DNA from 2 places in the Muricoprocola aceti genome. Region 2 is predicted to be linked to the other one. Evidence: riboswitches for the same ligand, from Rfam matches in the RefSeq annotation. Region 2 holds a riboswitch; the other holds the start of a gene.
What was found. A riboswitch is a leader RNA that binds a small molecule or an ion and turns the genes downstream of it on or off. The one in region 2 is predicted to bind S-adenosylmethionine.
Positions count from the first base shown of each region.

Region 1: another riboswitch for S-adenosylmethionine. It lies ahead of metK (methionine adenosyltransferase); the one in region 2 lies ahead of OCV47_RS11645 (hypothetical protein).

Region 1 covers NZ_JAOQKE010000007.1:19,527-31,764, reverse strand. Annotated here, with positions in the region: gene OCV47_RS07790 (response regulator transcription factor) at 1-30, opposite strand, end outside; gene OCV47_RS07785 (sensor histidine kinase) at 30-1,265, opposite strand; gene metK (methionine adenosyltransferase) at 1,365-2,552, opposite strand; SAM riboswitch class I at 2,762-2,860, opposite strand; gene OCV47_RS07775 (UDP-N-acetylglucosamine 1-carboxyvinyltransferase) at 3,041-4,333, opposite strand; gene OCV47_RS07770 (ABC transporter ATP-binding protein) at 4,673-5,617, opposite strand; gene OCV47_RS07765 (ABC transporter ATP-binding protein) at 5,601-6,695, opposite strand; gene OCV47_RS07760 (ABC transporter permease) at 6,707-7,765, opposite strand; gene OCV47_RS07755 (ABC transporter permease) at 7,770-8,705, opposite strand; gene OCV47_RS07750 (peptide ABC transporter substrate-binding protein) at 8,836-10,455, opposite strand; gene OCV47_RS07745 (flavin reductase family protein) at 10,604-11,173, opposite strand; gene OCV47_RS07740 (putative manganese-dependent inorganic diphosphatase) at 11,185-12,238, opposite strand, start outside.
Region 2 covers NZ_JAOQKE010000016.1:30,658-38,152, reverse strand. Annotated here, with positions in the region: gene OCV47_RS11660 (hypothetical protein) at 318-452, opposite strand; gene OCV47_RS11655 (hypothetical protein) at 484-1,266, shown strand; gene OCV47_RS11650 (MerR family transcriptional regulator) at 1,344-2,084, opposite strand; gene OCV47_RS11645 (hypothetical protein) at 2,147-2,464, opposite strand; SAM riboswitch class I at 2,564-2,648, opposite strand; gene OCV47_RS11640 (flavodoxin) at 2,703-3,386, opposite strand; gene OCV47_RS11635 (flavodoxin) at 3,402-3,872, opposite strand; gene OCV47_RS11630 (antibiotic biosynthesis monooxygenase family protein) at 3,882-4,211, opposite strand; gene OCV47_RS11625 (carboxymuconolactone decarboxylase family protein) at 4,230-4,997, opposite strand; gene OCV47_RS11620 (flavodoxin family protein) at 5,018-5,560, opposite strand; gene OCV47_RS11615 (alpha/beta hydrolase) at 5,562-6,560, opposite strand; gene OCV47_RS11610 (MerR family transcriptional regulator) at 6,681-7,118, shown strand; partial or broken gene OCV47_RS16075 (peptide deformylase) at 7,416-7,495, opposite strand, start outside.

The DNA.
Region 1 (12,238 bases), on a different contig from region 2:
TTCATCTTCTACAATTAAAATCTTACTCATCAGAGCAGCACCTCCTGATATTTTCTTAATACGAAGTACATCACGGTTCCTTTGCCCAGTGTACTGCTGGCCCAGATCTTTCCGCCATGGTCTTCAATAATCTTTTTGACAATAGACAATCCGATTCCGCTTCCACCGGCCGAATGCCTGGAGGCATCCGCACGGTAGAAACGCTCAAAGATATTCGGAAGTTCCTTCGTTCCGATTCCCCGTCCGTTGTCTTCGATCTCGATCTGTACAAAATCTCCCACATCCTTTACACGGATGTCGATCCTTGGATCACTCTTATCCATATATTTTACAGAATTGCTAACAATATTGTTGATAACACGCTTGATCTGTTCTGCATCTGCAATGACCTCCACGCTGTCATCTACTTCATTCTTATAGGAAAAGGCAAAACCTTTGGATTCCAGCTCGATTCCCATCTCCTCCACACAATCTTCAAAATAATTCTTCACATTAATCTTATTGAATGTATATGGAATACGGTTCGCATCGATCTTGGAATAAAAAGTCAATTCATTAATAAGGCGATCCATATCATTAGTCTTATTATAAATAGTTCGAATATAGCGATCCATCTTCTCTGGCGTATCAGCTACACCATCCATGATCCCTTCCACATAACCCTTGATTGCTGTCAGCGGAGTCTTCAGGTCATGGGAAATGTTGCTGATCAGTTCCTTGCTCTCCTGATCATACTCCAGCTTCTGCTCCGTACTCTCCAGCAGCCGCTTTCTCATCTCTTCAAAATCCCGGCACAGATCACTGATCTCATCCTCTCCGGTGACCTCCATGGTAAAATTCAGATTTCCCTCTGCAATCTTGTGGGTGGCATTACGCAGCTTGTTCAACGGCACGCTAATCCCTGCATAGATCCATAACATCAGTATCGCTGCTGTCACCACCAGAATCACGATGATGATCGTCGCCATATCATATAAAAAGCTGCGGAACTCCGGTACGATTCCCGACGCATAATCGGTCACATCCTCTGACAGGCTCCCTCCATCCGTATCTTCATTATCCTGAACCTGTTCCTGTTCATCCGCATCCATAGAATTCTTCTGTTCCACTTCATATTGTCCCTGATAGATCTGATACTTCTGCGCATACTTCTCAAGTGCCTTAAACTGACGATTCCCTACAGTCAGCATAACCATGCTCATCAACATAATCGGAATAATCAGTATCGCCGCAAATGCGATAAATAATCTTGTCTTTAACTTCATATAAAAAACTCCCTTACGGTATTCCTTATTCAGTATACCATAAAGGAGTTTTGAATTCATCTAAACAAAGATGGTGTTTTCTAAATTTTCTGTGAACTATTACAGATATTTTTTCAGATCTTCTACTTTATCCAGTTTTTCCCATGGGAGATCCAGATCCAGTCTTCCAAAATGTCCGTACGCTGCTGTCTGCTTGTAGATTGGACGGCGCAGATCAAGCATCTTGATGATTCCAGCCGGGCGAAGATCGAATTTCTCACGTACAATCTCGGTGATTCTCTCATCAGAAAGTTTACCTGTTCCAAATGTATCTACCATAACAGATGTTGGCTGTGCTACACCGATGGCATAGGAAAGCTGAACTTCACATTTATCTGCCAGACCTGCTGCAACCACATTCTTTGCAGCATAACGTGCTGCATAAGCTGCTGAACGGTCTACCTTTGTACAGTCTTTTCCGGAGAATGCTCCGCCGCCGTGTCTTGCATATCCACCATAAGTGTCTACGATAATCTTACGTCCGGTCAGTCCGCTGTCTCCGTGAGGTCCACCGATTACAAAGCGTCCGGTCGGATTGATGAAGAACTTGGTATTCTCGTCCACCATTTCCTGTGGCAGAATCTCATCAAAGACATATTTCTTAATGTCTGCATGGATCTGTTCCTGTGTCACATCCGGATCATGCTGTGTGGATAATACTACTGCATCCAGTTTTACCGGTTTGCCATTATCATCATATTCCACTGTTACCTGAGTCTTTCCATCTGGACGAAGATATGACAGTGTACCATTCTTTCTGACTTCAGTCAGACGACGGGACAGCTTATGTGCAAGGGCGATCGGATATGGCATATACTCTTCTGTCTCATTGGTCGCATATCCGAACATCATACCCTGGTCTCCGGCACCAATCGCTTCAATCTCTGTATCAGTCATCTGATTTTCTTTTGCTTCCAGAGCCTTATCTACGCCCATGGCGATATCACTAGACTGCTCGTCAATGGCTGTAATCACACCACAGGTATCTGCATCAAATCCATATTTACCTCTGGTATAACCGATCTCGCGAATCGTATCACGAACGATCTTCTGAATATCCACATATGCTTTTGTGGTGATCTCACCCATAACCAGAACCATACCTGTAGTGGTAGCAGTCTCGCAGGCTACACGGCTCATTGGATCCTGTGCCAGTAATGCATCCAGAATCGCATCTGAGATCGCATCACACATTTTGTCCGGATGTCCTTCTGTAACGGACTCGGATGTAAATAAACGTCTTTCCATCTTTCTTTTCCTCTCGTAAAAATAATTCATTGGTTAATAGTATTTCGTACATCATCCTGTAAATAACTGTACCACATTAGTCCAGTTAATATTAGTATGATGTACTGATCCGGCATTTCCTGCTTTCGAGGAATTCACTTTTCGACATTGGTGCATCAAAAAATGTCCACTCAAATAAGCGGACATTCTATCATATATGACAGTTCATCCTCTTATTGTTCGATTGCTCGCTCAGGTTGGCACCTTCCGTTGTGCGGGGTTGCCGTGGTTTCTCAGGTCCTCTGTACCTCCACCACTCTGAATAAGAGAAATACCGTATCTATTCAGTCCCCATACAAGATAATAGAACCTGAATAGCTACAACATACTTTATGCTGTTTTCTGTGTGACATCTGTATCACACGCATATATAAAGATATACCCAGATTTCTCTTTCGTCAAGAGTAATCTGGGCATTTTATAGTTTTTTTATAATACAAGTTGGTAAATCATCCAACTCTCAGTTTGAACTTCTGAATCTCTTTTTCACTGGAGACACGCTCGATCTCAGCGCCAAGTCCACGAAGCTTCTGTTCAAAATTTTCATATCCTCGCTGAATGTATACGATATCGTCCACAATGGTGATCCCTTCTGCAGCCAGTCCTGCAATCACAAGAGCTGCTCCTGCACGAAGATCCGGTGCACTGACTCTGGCTCCCATCAGCTTCTCCGTACCATAGATCACTGCCGTATTACCTTCTACCTTAATGTCTGCTCCCATACGAATCAGCTCGTCCACATACTTGAATCGATTCTCAAAGATACTTTCCGTCACAATACTGGTTCCCTTCGCAATCGCCAGTGCCACACCGATCTGTGGTTGCATATCGGTAGGATATCCAGGATATGGCAGGGTCTTCACATTGGTATTATTCAAGCGTTTGGTCGCTACCACACGTACTGCATCATCAAACTCTTCCACCTGGCATCCGATCTCTACCAGCTTCGCCGTTGTGGCTTCCAGATGCTTCGGAATAACATTCTTCACGATGACATCTCCTCTGGTAGCTGCTGCTGCAAACATAAAGGTCCCAGCTTCAATCTGATCCGGAATAATCGAATATTCGGTAGCATGAAGTTTTTCTACACCACGGATACGGATCACATCAGTACCTGCTCCCTTAATATTAGCTCCCATGCTGTTCAGGAAGTTCGCTGCATCAACAACGTGAGGTTCCTTCGCTGCATTCTCGATGATCGTGCGGCCTTCAGCCATAGCCGCTGCCATCATAATATTAATGGTAGCACCAACTGATACGGTATCCAGATAGATATGGCTTCCTCTCAGATGATCAGCCTCTGCAATGATTGCACCATGAGAGATGCGTACCTTGGCCCCCAGCGCCTTGAATCCCTTCAAGTGAAGGTCGATTGGTCTGCTTCCAATATTGCATCCTCCCGGAAGCGGCACCTCTGCCTTCTTATACTTGCCAAGTAATGCACCAAGCAAATAATAGGATGCTCTGATCTTCTTTATATATTCATAGTCAACACTGACGCTTCCGATACCGGATCCGTTAATCAGTGCTGAAGTTCTGCTTACTCTGGTGACACTGGCGCCGATCTCACTGATTGCTTCTAATAACACATTAATGTCCTGTACATCTGGAAGATTCTCGATCCGTACAGTCTCATCTGTCATAATTGCTGCAGCAAGAATACCCAATGCCGCGTTCTTCGCACCGCCGATCTCTACTTCACCGGCAAGCGGATTTCCGCCTTTGATTATATACTGCTCCATTTGACACCTCTGAATTATATTTATACTCTTCCCATTTTCAGGTTACTTGATATTCTCGAAGCGGCTTTTTCCCCTGTCCGCTTCTACCCCTTATAAAAATATCTTTATCTATTATACCACAATCTTAAAATTTGTAAACAAGAATTCATATTTCGCAATAATTGCGACTTTTCTTGCAATTATTTTGCAACACTATCTTGTGCTACTTGTCTTGTTTTCCCTTGTCATCTACCATATATAGTAACCTTTCGCGCAATTTTTACACAAGGTAAAAACAGGATATGCGCAATTTTTTCTATTTTGCACATATCCTGTTTTTGAATTTTTGTTAATATACAATTAAAACTTTTCTTTTGTCCACTTCTGGATCTCTTCATCGGTACCAAACACCTGATGCTGACCGCCCATACTGTGATAGCTTCCTACGTTGTAGTCAATGCCGCTTGTGGCATAATCATAAGTCACAGACTTCCGATCTTTTTCCAGTCTCGGATTCGGCTCCGGAATAGCAGACAGCAGGCTTCTGGTGTATGGATGTACCGGATTGGCGAAGATCTCATCTGTAGTTCCTGTCTCCAGAAGGTGTCCCAGATGCAGTACTCCGATACGGTCGGAAATGTATTTTACCATGGACAGGTCATGGGCGATAAACAGATAGGCCAGCCCTGTCTCTTCCTGAATATCCTTCATCAGATTGACTACCTGCGCCTGAATGGATACATCCAGTGCAGAAATACATTCATCTGCGATGATCAGCTTCGGATTCATAATCAGTGCACGGGCAATTCCCACACGCTGACGCTGTCCACCGGAAAACTGATGCGGATAACGGGCCGCATGTTCCGGTGCCAGTCCTACTTTTGCAAGAATGTTTTTAATGATGGTCTCTCTTTCTTCCTTTGTCTTATACAGATGATGAATATCCAGACCTTCTCCCAGGATATCGCGCACCTTTTTTCTCGGATTCAGAGAGGCCATTGGATCCTGGAAAATCATCTGCATCTGTGTTCTCAACGCCTGGTTATCCGCCCTGGAAAGCTTCCCGCTGATATCTCTTCCATTAAAATGGATCTCTCCTGCAGTTGGATCATACAGGCGGATAATGCTTCGTCCAATGGTGGATTTCCCGGAACCGGATTCTCCTACCAGTCCATAAGTTTCTCCTGGATAAATCTTAAAAGATACATTATCCACAGCTTTCACGGTAAAGGTGTTACTGACTTTGAAATACTGTTTTAAGCCATTGACGGTAAGGATCGGCTCTGCATTATAATTCACTGCCATTTTTCTTTGCCTCCTCCTTCATTCGTTCAATTCGTGCCTTCAGTTCTGCCGGCATCTCCACCTTCGGTGCCCGTTCATCCAGCAGCCAGGTTGCTGCGTAATGAGTATCGGAAACCTGGAACATTGGCGGCTCCAGCTTATCATCAATCTCCAGTGCATAACGGTTACGTGGTGCAAATGCATCTCCCGTCTTTTCATGAAGCAGGTTTGGCGGTGATCCAGGAATGGTATACAGTCTGTGATCATCGGTATTCAGATCCGGCATAGCGGATAACAGGCCCCAGGTATATGGATGTCTCGGGTCATAGAAAATCTCATCAATAGTACCTTTTTCCACAATCTTGCCGGCATACATAACATTAACATAATCTGCTACTTTGGCCACCACTCCCAGATCATGGGTGATGTAAATAACAGAAATGCCGCGTTCATCCTGAATCTTTTTGATCAGCTCGATAATCTTTGCCTGAATGGTTACGTCCAGTGCAGTAGTCGGCTCATCACAAATCAGCAGATCTGGATTGCAGGCCAGAGCAATGGCGATCACCACACGCTGTCTCATACCACCGGACAACTGATGCGGGTAATTTTTCATACGCTTTTCTGCATCAGAAATACCAACTTCTTTTAACAGCTCTACTGCTTTGTCCCAGGCTTCTTTTTTCGGAGTCTTAAAGTGCCAGATCATTCCTTCCATGATCTGTTTTCCGATGGTCATGGTTGGATCCAGACTGGTCATCGGGTCCTGGAATACCATGGCAATCCGTTTTCCGTTGATATGTTTACGAATCCATTTCTTATCTTGGGTCAGGATATCTACCGTCTCTTTGCTGCCATCTGCATGGCTATAGGTAAACTCAATGCTTCCGCTGTCTACAACAGCATTGGAAGCCAGGATTCCCATAGCAGCTTTCATCGTAACAGACTTTCCAGATCCGGACTCACCTACAATCGCTACCGTTTCTCCCTTATACAGATCGATATTCACACCACGAATGGCATGCACCGGTCCGGCTGTTGTCTTAAACGTAATATCCAGGTCATTAATTTTAAGAATCTTTTCTTTCGTTTCTGACATCTACACGCACCTCACATTTCTTTCAGTTTTGGATCCAGTGCTTCACGAAGTCCATCTGCTACCAGGTTAAAGCTCAGCATCAGCAGCGCCATAACGATAACCGGCGGAATGATCTGGAACGGATGCGTGGTAAAACTGTTAAATCCTTCTGAGATCAGTGATCCAAGAGAACACTGCGGTACCGGAATACCAAGACCTACGAAGCTTAAAAATGCTTCTGTGAAGATTGCTGTCGGAATGGAGAACATTACCTGTGTAATGATCGGTCCAATGATATTCGGCAAAATCTGCTTGAAAATAATGAAGAAATGTCCTGCCCCCAGGGTTCTGGAAGCCAGAACGAATTCCTGCTCTTTTAACTTCAGCATTTCTGCACGGGCAATTCGGCTCATACCTACCCATTCTGTAAGCATTAATGCGAAAATAATGGTCAGCATACCTGGTTTTAACACCAGAAGCAGCAGCGTCACAATAACCAGCCGGGGAATACCATTGGCGATCTCCAGAATACGCTGCATGATCATATCGGTTCGTCCACCAAAATAACCCGAGATCAAGCCGTAACTCATACCAATGATCATATCAATCAGGGCTGCAGCCACCGCAATGATCAGAGATACTCTGGCTCCTTCCCAGGTACGGGTCCAGATATCACGGCCAAAATTATCACTTCCGAACCAGTAATACACATCCGTCAGATTATTCTCTGTGTATTTATCAAATTCTTTGGTTCCTGAAGAAGTAGTCATTCTCTCCACGCCATCAAAAATTCCCAGCTTTTCCAGTCCAGGTACACGCGGTGCAAAGTTCTTCTGACTCAGCTCCTGTCCGGAATAGGTATATTCATTCATGCCCGGTCCCACAATAGCCAGCACAGTAATAATAATAATCAAAAATAGTCCTATCCATGCGCTGGTCTTTCGGAAGAATCGGAGCGTTACGTCTTTCCAGAAGCTCTGTGCCGCAAAGTTAGTATCAATGGTGATCTCTCCTGCATTGTCCTTCAGTCGGAAATCAGCGTCTGTCGGAACATATGCATTCTGTGTAGTCTTGATCGTCTGTTCACTCATCACGTTAATCTCCTTTCTTAGCCAGTCGGATTCTCGGGTCAATAACGCCATAGAGAAGGTCTACTACCAGCATAATTGCAATATACATTGCAGAATATATAAAACTCAGGCTGATAACCACGTTGTAATCATTAGACTGAATCGCATTGACCAGAAGACTTCCTACACCTGGAATCGCAAAGATCTTCTCTACGACCAGGGATCCGGTCATCAGGTCTACAATCAGCGGTGCCAGTACCGTTACGATTGGAATCAGGGCATTACGCAGGGCATGACGGAAGATCAATGCCGGACCGGATAAGCCCTTACTTTCTGCCAGAAGCATATAATCACTTCCCAGTACCTCCAGCATCTCACTTCGGGTAAACCGGGCAATGGAAGCCATGGTGAACATGGACAATGAAATACTTGGCAGTACACTGGATCCCATAATATCTTTCTGACTGAATAACATCGGGAACCACTGTAATTTGAAACCAAAGTTATAGCTTAATGCCAGCGCAAATACATAAGAAGGAACTGACACACCAATAACAGAAATGATAGTAGCCAGTGTATCCCAGATCGTATTATGCTTCAGTGCTGCCAGAAGTCCGAGGAGTAATCCAGCGATAGCACCAAGGGCAACTGCCATACCACCGATGCCGATAGAGATCGGAAGACGGGTCTGAATCAGCTGGGAAATCGGCGTATTCTTGGAAATCTTATAACTGACGCCAAAATCTCCCTGCAGCATATTTTTTACATAGTTAAAAAATTGAACAATAATCGGCTTGTCCAGTCCATATTTAGCATACAGTGCAGCTCTCATGTCCTCATTCAGCTTTTCATCATTAAATGGGGAACCTGGCATCAGCTGCATCAGTATAAACAGTATCAGCAAAATGGCCAATAAAGTAAATATGAAGGTCAGCACTCGTTTGATCGTATACTTTTTCACTTTTCTTCTCCTGCTTTATCTTTTTTCCTGTATTACGTCAGATTGCTCACGTAAACGGAAAGCCGTACGAAAGGAAATCATCCCTTCGCGCGGCTTCCATACCTTTTACAAAAAGATATTTTTTATTAAATTAGTCTTCTTTTACAACATTCTTGTATACACGATTCAGTGCTACCGGATGCTGTTCCAGACCTGTTACACTACTGGATATCATCTGTGCATTTGCTGCTGTATACAATGGGAAGATGACTGCATCGTCCATAGCGATCTTTTCCGCTTCATACATCTTAGCCCAACGTCCTTCTGCATCCGTACACAGATCACCAGTTGTACATTCATCGATCATCGCATCGTAATCAGCATTGCTCCACAGACCATAGTTGTTGGAGTTGTCTGTTACCCACATACCAAGGTATGTCATTGGATCTGCATAGTCCGGTCCCCAACGGGTAAGTGCTACTTCAAAGTTACCATCCTGCATATCTTCTACACGCTGTTTCTTAGGCTCTACTACCAGGTTTACGGTTAAGCCAGGAAGTGTAGTCTCCCACTGTTCTTTCAGCACAGTTGCCACCTTCTGTGGTGCATCGTCAGCATCTACGATCATATCCAGTTCGATGCTGTCTGTTCCCAGTTCTTCCAGACCTTTTGCCCAGTATTCAGCTGCTTTTTCCGGATCAGATGCGCATACATCAGAGAACATTTCCTGATCTGCGGAGAAGTCAGATCCGTCAGGCCCTGCTGCGAACTGCATTGGAACCGCTGTGTAAGTAGCAATAGAACCATCTTTTAATACATCATTTGTGATGGCTTCACGATCAATCGCCATCGTCATTGCAAGACGGATATTCAGATTCTGCAGTTCTTCTACCGCTGAGATATTAGGGCTTACATACCAAAGGTAACCAGCACCTGTGGAAGAGAATTCAGGATCATCTTCTACCTGATCAACCTGTTCACCATTTACAATGGTCATATCCAGAGCACCTGTCTGATAGCTCATCAGGGCTGTCTGTGAATCCTGGATTACCTGATAATTAATACCTTCCAGTGAAACAGAATCTGCATTGTAGTAATCTGCATTCTTAGTAAGGTGGAATGCAGTAGCTGCCGGTTCATAGTCATCCATTACAAATGCACCATTGGACAGGATAGTGTCCGGACTGGTTGCAAAAGTATCACCACATTCTGTGAAGAATGCTTCATTTACCGGATAGAATGTCGGGAAATACATCAGGGATGTAAAGTAGCTGACTGGTACATTCAGTTCTACCTTCAGTGTTTTGTCATCCACTGCTGTTACACCAAGTTCGCTCTTATCCATCTCACCTGCGATGATCTCTGCTGCGTTCTTGATCTGTCCGATATCGCTCATCATATAGGAATATTCAGAGGCTACATCCGGATCTACCGCTCTCTGCCATGCAAATACGAAGTCTGCTGCAGTAACCGGTTCTCCGTTGCTCCAGTTTGCATCTTCACGGATATGGAAAGTGTAAACGGTTCCGTCATCAGAAAGGTCATAAGATTCCGCTAATGCTTCTACGGCTTTTCCATCTGCATCCATCTGCATCAGACCATCGGTATAGTCTGCAATCACTTCAAAAGAAGTACCATCTGTTGCGATCTGTGGATCCAGAGATTCTACCGGGGTCTCAACCATGACATTCAGATCAGAGGCCATAGCAGATGCACCCAGTACACTTGCCGCTGCCATTGTCATTACAACGGCGGTTTTGAGTTTCTTCATAATATCTCTCTCCTTTCGTGTACGTGTTTCCTGTACAACTGTTCACGTACAACACACTAAAGTTATTATATCCTTTGGCAGGAGATTTGTCTAATTCAAATACCTTATCACGTTAATGCGTTTTTTGCATAAAGCGATATGCTTCATCTTACTTTCTCTTCTTTCTCACTGAATACCCGAAGGTTCCCAGTGATTCCCCCAGTGCTTTGTATTCCCCATGGGAATAGGCCATCAGCCCGGTATCATTGAGATGAAACTTTCCTTTTTCATCCATGTAATCCTCATCCACATGCACCTGCAGCACATCAGCCAGGAACATGTGATGGGAGCCAAGCTCCAGTACTTCTTTTACCCGGCACTCGATGTTTACCGGACATTCGGCAATTCCCGGTGCACTGATCTGTACAGATGGTTCTTCTGTCAGATGCATTTCCTTAAACTTGTCTACATCCCTGCCGGAACGTACCCCACAGAAGTCCGTGGCTCTGGCCAGCTTTTCCGTAGTCAGATTCACTACAAATTCACCAGTCTCACGGATGATACCGTAAGAATACCGTTCCGGTCTTACGGAAATGTAAAGCATGGCCGGATTCGTACAAACGGTACCGGTCCATGCTACTGTAATAATATTGGCTTTCTCTCCCGGGCGCTGACAGCTCACCATCACCGCCGGCAGAGGATATACCATATTTCCTGCTTTCCAAATCTGTTTTGACATAATCTTTCTTTCTATTTCTGTAATTTACTTAACAGGCTCGGTATGAGCTGTTTCTTTCTGGAAATCACATTCGGCAGTATGACGGAACCTTCCTCCACCTCAACGCCAAATGCCTCTTTTGCTGTCCGTTCAGCCCCATCGCCTTCGCACAGCAATTCTGTGGTCTCGCTCATGATATCTGTGAGCATAAAGAACAGCATATTCAGTCCCTGCTCTTTTCTGGCCTTTTTCAGATATTCTTTTAGCTTACTCTTGGCAATATCCAGATCTGTCTTCGCCATACAGCTGATCTGTGCCACTCCCACACTCATCTTCTCTACTTCATAGACCTTGAAGTCCTGGAAAAAGATCTGTTCTGCTGTCTTGCTCTTCATATTGCTTCCGGCTTCGAACATTTCCAAGGCGAATTTCTCACAGTCAATACCAGCCAGCTGTGCCAGATATCTTGCTGCATCGCAATCCACCGACGTACAGGTCGGAGAACGGAATAACAGCGTATCTGAAATAATCGCTGCACACAAAAGCCCTGCAATATGCGATGGGATCTCGATTCCCTTTTCCACAAACATCTGATAAATAATCGTTGCCGTGCATCCCACTGGCTGATTACGGAAGAACACCGGCATTACCGTCTCCAGAGATCCCAGTCTGTGATGATCGATAATCTCCAGAATCTGTGCATCTTCGATATGATCCACTGCCTGTGTTGCCTCATTATGATCCACCAGAATCAGTCTGCGCTTCTTGATACCCAACAGATTTCGTCTGGAAATGGTACCCACATACTGTTCCTTTTTATCCAGGATCGGGAAATCACGGTGCCGTTTGCTGGCCATGATGTCCTTGATATCATCTGTAAAATCATCCTCATGAAACAGGATCAGATCTTCCGCCTTCATAAAATAGCTGATCGGCATACTCTGATTGATCAGATGCGCTACTGTATAGGTATCATATGGTGTGGCAATAATCGTACAGTTCTTCTCCCGGCCAAGGATCTGAATGGTCTTGGTCACTTTGGCATCTCCACAGAGAATAATACAGCCTGCATTCATCTCGATGGCA
Region 2 (7,495 bases):
GCCTTTTTCTTTGCCCAGTTTTTTCATAGGTCATTTGACACTATCCGTGATTTAAACTATAAACGGAACAAAATATCTCTGTTATCATTATAACCCACACATAAATTTTTGTCATAAGCAACTTTCGATTTTTCAAAACTATCTTGTTATTTTCTACAGTTTTCTATTATTGTCAAACATTTATCTGCACCCCACAATGATACACTCGCACCCCGCAATGAACAATAAACACCCGTTCAGTTTTATCCACTTCAGGAAAACATAATAGCCGAGACTATTTTGCCAGCCTCAGCTATTCACATTACTAATATTCTCTTCTAAAAATCAAACTCATCCGGATCCAGTCCTGCGTCTTCCAATACTTCTCTTCTTTCTTCCGGATCCATAAACTCTAACTCATCGTAATCAAACAGCTGGAAATCAAAACTCAAATACAACGTGGATCGTGCCATCTGGTCGTCCGTTTCCTTTGATGAATTTCTGATGAAGATGAAAGAAGCCGGATATGAAATCCGGCAGGGAAAGTATCTGGCTTTCCGGGCTGCTGATCAGAAACATTTCACCAATGTCAAAACTCTGGGAGCCTATTATACAGAGGACAGTATCCTGAGACGTCTGGCGAAGAATCGTCATAAGGCCCGCATTCCTCAAAATGCATCATTCAAAGTAAGGATATTTGTGGAGATGACTTCCTATGTCGCTGACGGCAATCGCCCCGGTTTTGAACATTGGGCACAGAGAAATAATCTGAAAGAAGCAGCCAAAACTTTCAGCTATCTCTCTCAGCATAATCTGTTAAACTACGAAGAATTTGAAAATCATATTTCTGATCTGGAAGCTTCCATCCAGGCTGCAGATAAACAGATTCGGCAAACACAACAAGCCATTCAAAATCAGAAAGTCATTAAGAAGCACTGTGAAGTCTACCGAGCTTGCCGTGATGTGGTTCTTGCAGAGAAAGATGCTCCGGATAAAGCACTCTACCGCAAACAACATCAGGCAGAATATCAGTTACACGATGCCACCTTAAAAGAACTGGCAGAGTTTGGCATCCACAAACTTCCATCTGCAGAAAAACTTCAGCGACAACAGCTGGAACTGGAAGAAGAACTTGTCTCTGCCAAAAAAGAAAAGCAGGATCTCCTGAAACAACAGAAGACCCTGGGCATTATCGAAAGCAATTATGAAACGATGCTTCGAGGTGCAGGCATCGATGTTCCTGATCAACAGCCTGGAGGCTTAATCAGGGAAGAAGTAATCTCATAAAAGCAAAAAAAGGCACCTCATGGAATGACTGACAACACTTCACTCCACAAGGTGCCTAAACTCTGATTTTTCGATAATTATTTTGTCAGAATATACGCTTCTATCGCTTCGTTAGCAAAGACTGCAGTACCCTCACCTGCGTACTTATCTATATTGGATGTCATATCTCCACCGCCTGCATACATCTGTCCCAGACTTTCCAAAATCTCATCGGTACAGGTATAGTAATGCTCGGTGATATAGTTCTGCAGTTTCTTTACCAGGGCCTGTGCTTCTTCTGATTCCGGTTTCTTATTTCTGATCTTACCGAACTCCGCAAAGATTTCCATCATCTGAACACCAAGTACCTGTTCTTCTTCGCGGCTTCTTCCAGCCGACTTCTTCTCAAACTCTTTATAGGCATCGGTAGTTCCCCAGGATGCTTTTGCCTGGGCTGCATATTCATCAATTTTTCGTGTATCGAAAGCATCAAAACTCATTTTACTCATTTTCTGAACTCCTATCATCTTTATTCCACGAGCCAGATCGATCAGGTTTTCCAGATGCTCCTTCCGAAGTTCCAAAAGCTTTATCTGTTGTTCCAGTGCTTTGCTTCGATCAAACTCCGGATTATCAAGAATCGTTGTAATCTCTTTTAATGGAAACTGAAGTTCTTTGAATAACAAGATCATCTGCAATCGCTCCAGGGCCTTATCGTCATAAAGCCTGTAGCCGGCAGCTGTAACTTCCGTGGCCGGCAGAAGACTAATCTTGTCGTAATGATGCAGGGATCGTATACTCACCCCTGATAATTTGCTTACTTCATTTACCGTCATCATCAATATCAAACCTTCTTTCCTGTCGTGGTAAGTTCATAATAAGGTATGACATTATGTCAGGGTCAAGCATTATTTTTATTAATCACGAAATTTTCTTCCCCAAGCAAATATCTCTCATAATCCACACGGATCATCTCCCGCTCACCGATACGCTTCGCTGATTGAAATGCCATATGGCCAGTACATCCCACATGACTGATCGTCCAATCACGATTGACCACATAGAGATTATTTCCCGGTCTGGCTGTTGGCTTTTCTCCATCTCCAAAAGTGAATCCCTCATTCTCTGCATCCTGCAAAAACCTTCTTGCAATCACTTCATCTCTCAGATACACATACACTTCCCCATTCAGTTTTGATAATTCAGTTACATTGCGCATGCTCTCATGCCTCCTCTTCGATCTATGATCCTATAAAGAGCGGCAAAAGGAAAAGGCCCCCATCGTTTCCGACAGGAGCCATAATTCTCAAATACATAACGCCCATCGGTCAAGCTTTAGCACCTTGCAAATGCAGGTTGCTGTGCGGTCATCGAGCTTGTCTCTCGCGCACTCTTTATAGGTCTTTATCATTATAGCTGAGAACGAATATCATCTCAAGGTGCAGATGTGCCACCTGCTACTCAGAAAGACTGCTGATCCACTCAGTCACATCTTCTTCAGATGCATTGTTAAATCGTTTACCAGTTACAATATGTAAGTCTGGATACAGCGTCTGCAGATCAGAAATACTCTTTTCAATACCACTTCCACCTGAGGTACAGAAGGTATAGATTGTGGCATCTGTCAGGTCATAAGTATCCAGGAAGGTCTGGATGATACGAGGGTTTGTACCCCACCAGATCGGATGTCCGAGATAAATGGTATCGTATTCTTCCACCGCACTCAGATTATTTTCAATCGCAGGTCTTGCATCAGGGTCATCTTGTTCCTTATTGGCCCTGCAGTTGTCATCATTATAATTCAGATCTTCGTCTGCATATTTTTCTGCAGGAATGATTTCGAATAAATCACCACCGGTTACATCGGCAATCGTCTCTGCGACAGCCATGGTGTTTCCGGTTCCGGAGAAGCAGACCACTGCAGTTTTAACCTCAAAAACTTCTTCCAGAACAACTTCATCCGATTCATTGGTTCCGTTTATCTCTTCGGTGCTCTCACTATCCTCTGTGGCTTCCGAAGTACTCTCTCTAATAGCCTCTGTAGATTCATTCTCTGAGCTTGCAGCCGGAGCACTGTTTCCGCACGCAGTCATAGCAAAGAGAAGTACAAAGCAAAGGAGAACTGCCCATAACTTTTTCATCCGGAGTCGCCTCCCTTACAGCATCTTGATCAGGGCATCGATATCTTTATCTGTCGCACGATTCAGAAGCTTTCCTTCTACGATTTCTGCTTCAGGAGCGGATGGTTTCAGTTCTTTTACCGTGTTTCCAAAACCGCTGCCGCCGGAGGTTGCGAAGAGAACAATCTTCTTTCCGGCAAAATCATAGCTTTCAAGGAAGGTATTGATGATGGTTGGAGCCACATACCACCAAATCGGGAAGCCAACCAGAATAGTATCGTACTGAGATAAATTCAAATCATCTTTCACAATTTCCGGTCTGAAGGACTTGTCGCCCATCTCTACGCTGCTTCTTGATTTCTTATCCATCCAGTTCAGATCAGCCTTGGTATATGGAACTGCAGGCTTGATTTCATAGATATCTGCTTTTGCAGCTTCGGCCAGTTTTTCCGCAGTCTTCTTTGTTACGCCACTGGCACTGAAATATGCTACTAATGTTTTTGCCATAATTGTCACCTATTCCTTTATGAATTTCTTGTCCGAATCCGGTATGCCATCCTCTGATACATAACGCTCAACCTTCATATGAAGATTATACTTTTCTCGTAATTCCATGATAGTATTCATCATTGGAGATGCATGATGGATATCAATCGCTTCCTGATTTTCCCAGCTATCGATCAACAATATCGTTCCTTCATCATCTAACGGCGAAAAGTATTCATAGCGGAGATTTCCAGTTTCGTTCCTGATAGCATCCACCGTTCCGCTTTCTGTCATTTCCCTTGCAAATTGTTTTGCTGCGGACCCAGTCCCTTTATAATAAATATTTACGGTTATAGCCATTGCAATTCACCTCTATCATTAATCGAGATTGCCATATTGCTCATCGTCTACTGCTTCCAGCCATTCATTGGAGCCATCCTTGCCAGGCACTTCCATTGCCAGATGGCTGAACCAGGAATCCGGTGCAGCTCCATGCCAGTGCTTTACGCCTACCGGAATATTGATGCAGTCTCCCGGCTTCATTTCTACTGCATCCTTTCCCCATTCCTGATAGTAACCACGGCCTGCCACGCAGACAAGGATCTGTCCGCCGCCCTCTGTTGCATGATGAATGTGCCAGTTATTTCTGCACCCCGGCTCAAAAGTTACATTAAAGATTCCAACCTGATTTGTTGATATAGGTGCAAGAAAGCTTTTACCAGTAAAATATTGTGCAAATCCATCATTTGGTGCTCCGATCGGGAATACCATTTCCTTTGCATGGGCTCTCATAGCTTCGTCTTCGTAAGGAAGATCACCTTCGCCTGTTTCCCATACTTCTTTAGCCAGGTTGAATACGGCCCAGCCCTTTGGCCATCCTGTATAGAATGCCACATGTGTGATCACTGCTGCGATTTCTTTCTGTGTTACGCCATGGGCTTTCGCATTCTGCAGATGATATTTCAGAGAAGAATCCGTAATGCCTGAGGACATCAATGCAACTACCGTGATAATGCTTCTTGTCTTTACATCGATATCCTGATTATTCCAGTTCTCTCCAAAGAGAACATCGTCATTATAATGAGCAAACTCCGGCGCGAATTCACCGAGAGCAGCTCTGCCTGCTGTCTGTACTATCTTCTTCATAATTTCCATTTTTCTCATTTTTACAGAGCCTTTCCGAGCTCATAAGCCCTCCTCATGATCTCTTCATGATTCGGAGCGTCATTCGCATCACCGATGCCGCCACCGGTTACGAGACCCTTGAGCTTTGCCTTTTCAAAGCAGTCCACCCAGCCTTGAAGACCGTTGTAGGCTTTTTCAAATGCGCTTTCCTCTTCCTCTGCGGCAGTTGCGATCATATAGATATCGCGGAAAGCATAATCCATCGGATACATCGGGTTCATTCTGTCCAGAAGCGTCTTCATCTGTCCGCTCATCTCGTAATAGTAGATTGGAGTTGCATAGACGATAACCTCGGCAGCCAGAACCTTTTCCATGATCTCTGCCACATCATCTGTAAGTACGCAGCTGCCTTTTGTCTGACAGGTCAAACATCCGATACAAAACTTAATGTCCTTTCCCTTCAGGGAAATGTATTCTACCTCGTGTCCGGCCTCTTTTGCTCCCTTTTCACATTCCTTTGCAAGAATGTCGGAATTACTGCCGCCACGAAGGCTTGTCGAAATAATAAGTACTTTCTTCGCCATCTTAACCTACCCCGTTTTCCTTTAAGAACTGCTGCATCTTGTCAAATGGAATGACTTTCAGGTTGTCATACAGATCTGTATGCACTGCACCCGGGATGGTAAGAAGTTCTTTGTTCTCTGTATATTTGCTGTCCTTGATCATAGCTTCATAAGCATCCTTTCCAAAGTAATAGCTGTGAGCCTTATCGCCGTGCATAATCAATACGGCACTTCTGATCTCATTGCTGTATGTAAGAATAGGCTGATTCATAAAGGACTGGCAGCCAAGACTATTCCAGCCTTCATTAGAGTTAAGGCTTCTCGCATGGTAGCATCTGCCCTTGTAGTATTCGCTGTAATCCTTTACGAAAAATGGAGCATCTTCCGGTACCGGAAGTGGAAGACATCCACCGGCTCTTGAGTATTCACCCTTTTTGTATTCCTCTGTTCTGAGGGCATTCATATCCTGCTTCTTTGCAAATCTAGCCTCTTCACTGTCTTCTGAATCGAAATATCCGTTGGCATTTACTCTTGTCATATCGTACATGGTAGATGCAATTGTTGCCTTGATTCTGGTGTCAAGAGCTGCTGTATTAAGAGCCATGCCGCCCCATCCACAGATACCGATGATACCGATTTGATCTGCATCAACATTTTCCTGAATAGATAAGAAATCTACTGCAGCCATGAAATCCTCGGTATTGATATCAGGAGATGCCATATATCTTGGCTGGCCGCCGCTCTCACCTGTAAAGGAAGGATCAAATGCGATGGTCAGGTATCCTCTCTCAGCCATAGTCTGGGCATAAAGTCCCGAACACTGCTCCTTTACGGCACCAAAAGGTCCGGAAACTGCGATTGCAGGAAGCTTTCCTTCTGCATTCTTTGGTGTATACATATCAGCTGCCAGGGTAATTCCGTAACGGTTAATGAATGTCACCTTCTTGTGATCTACCTTGTCGCTTTTTGGAAATGTCTTATCCCATTCAACAACCAACTTAAGTTCTTCTGTCTTCATCATTATTTTTATCCTCCTTGCGGTCATTTTTCTTGAATATTACCGGAATATATCTTATAATGATCTTATTATACAGCCTAAACCTAACTTTAGGTCAAGAACTTTTTTGAAGGAAGGTGCATCATGTACACGATTGGTCAGGTTTCGGAGATGTACAATCTCCCTATTTCGACTTTAAGATATTATGACAAGGAAGGATTCTTCCCTAATCTGATGAGAAAGGGCAATATCCGTTACTTCAGCGACGATGAACTGGAGGCTATCCGCGTGATTGAGTGCCTCAAACGCTCCGGTCTTGAAATCAAAGATATCAAGCAGTTCTTCCAGTGGGTTATGGAAGGCCCTTCCAGCTATGGGAAGAGAAAAGAGATGTTCGAGACCAGAAAAGCTGCCGTGGAAGATGAGATCAAAGCCCTGGAGAGAACCCTTGCTCTGCTGAAGTTTAAATGCTGGTACTACGAGACCGCGATAAAAGACGGCAATGAAGATGGCATCAGTGCCATGCTGCCGGACAAACTCCCGAAAGAGATTCAGAAGCTTTACGATATTTCACATGAATAACCAACAACGAAAAAAGCCCACTGAAAGACCTGCTGTATAAACAGTCCTCCAGTGGGCAAAATTGTCACTTTACATCTCAGCCGGAGTCTCCTACTCCTCACAAATGGCTGCTTATTGTATTCATCTGAAAATCAGTCACTCCAGACCAACCTCAGGCAAAAGCATGCTTCTCATGCGACAGATGATTTAGAAGATGGCCCTACCGGATTTAAGCCGATAGAGCCATATATAATTAAGAGTTAGATATGAATTTTTATTGGAAGTTTGTTACTATCAATAAAGTTATTGAATGCATCTGCAACTTCTACGATTTGCCTTTAGGGTATCCTGTAGATCCTTTCCCACTTGCAGATCTGCCTTTGTAGCAGGTTCTGACT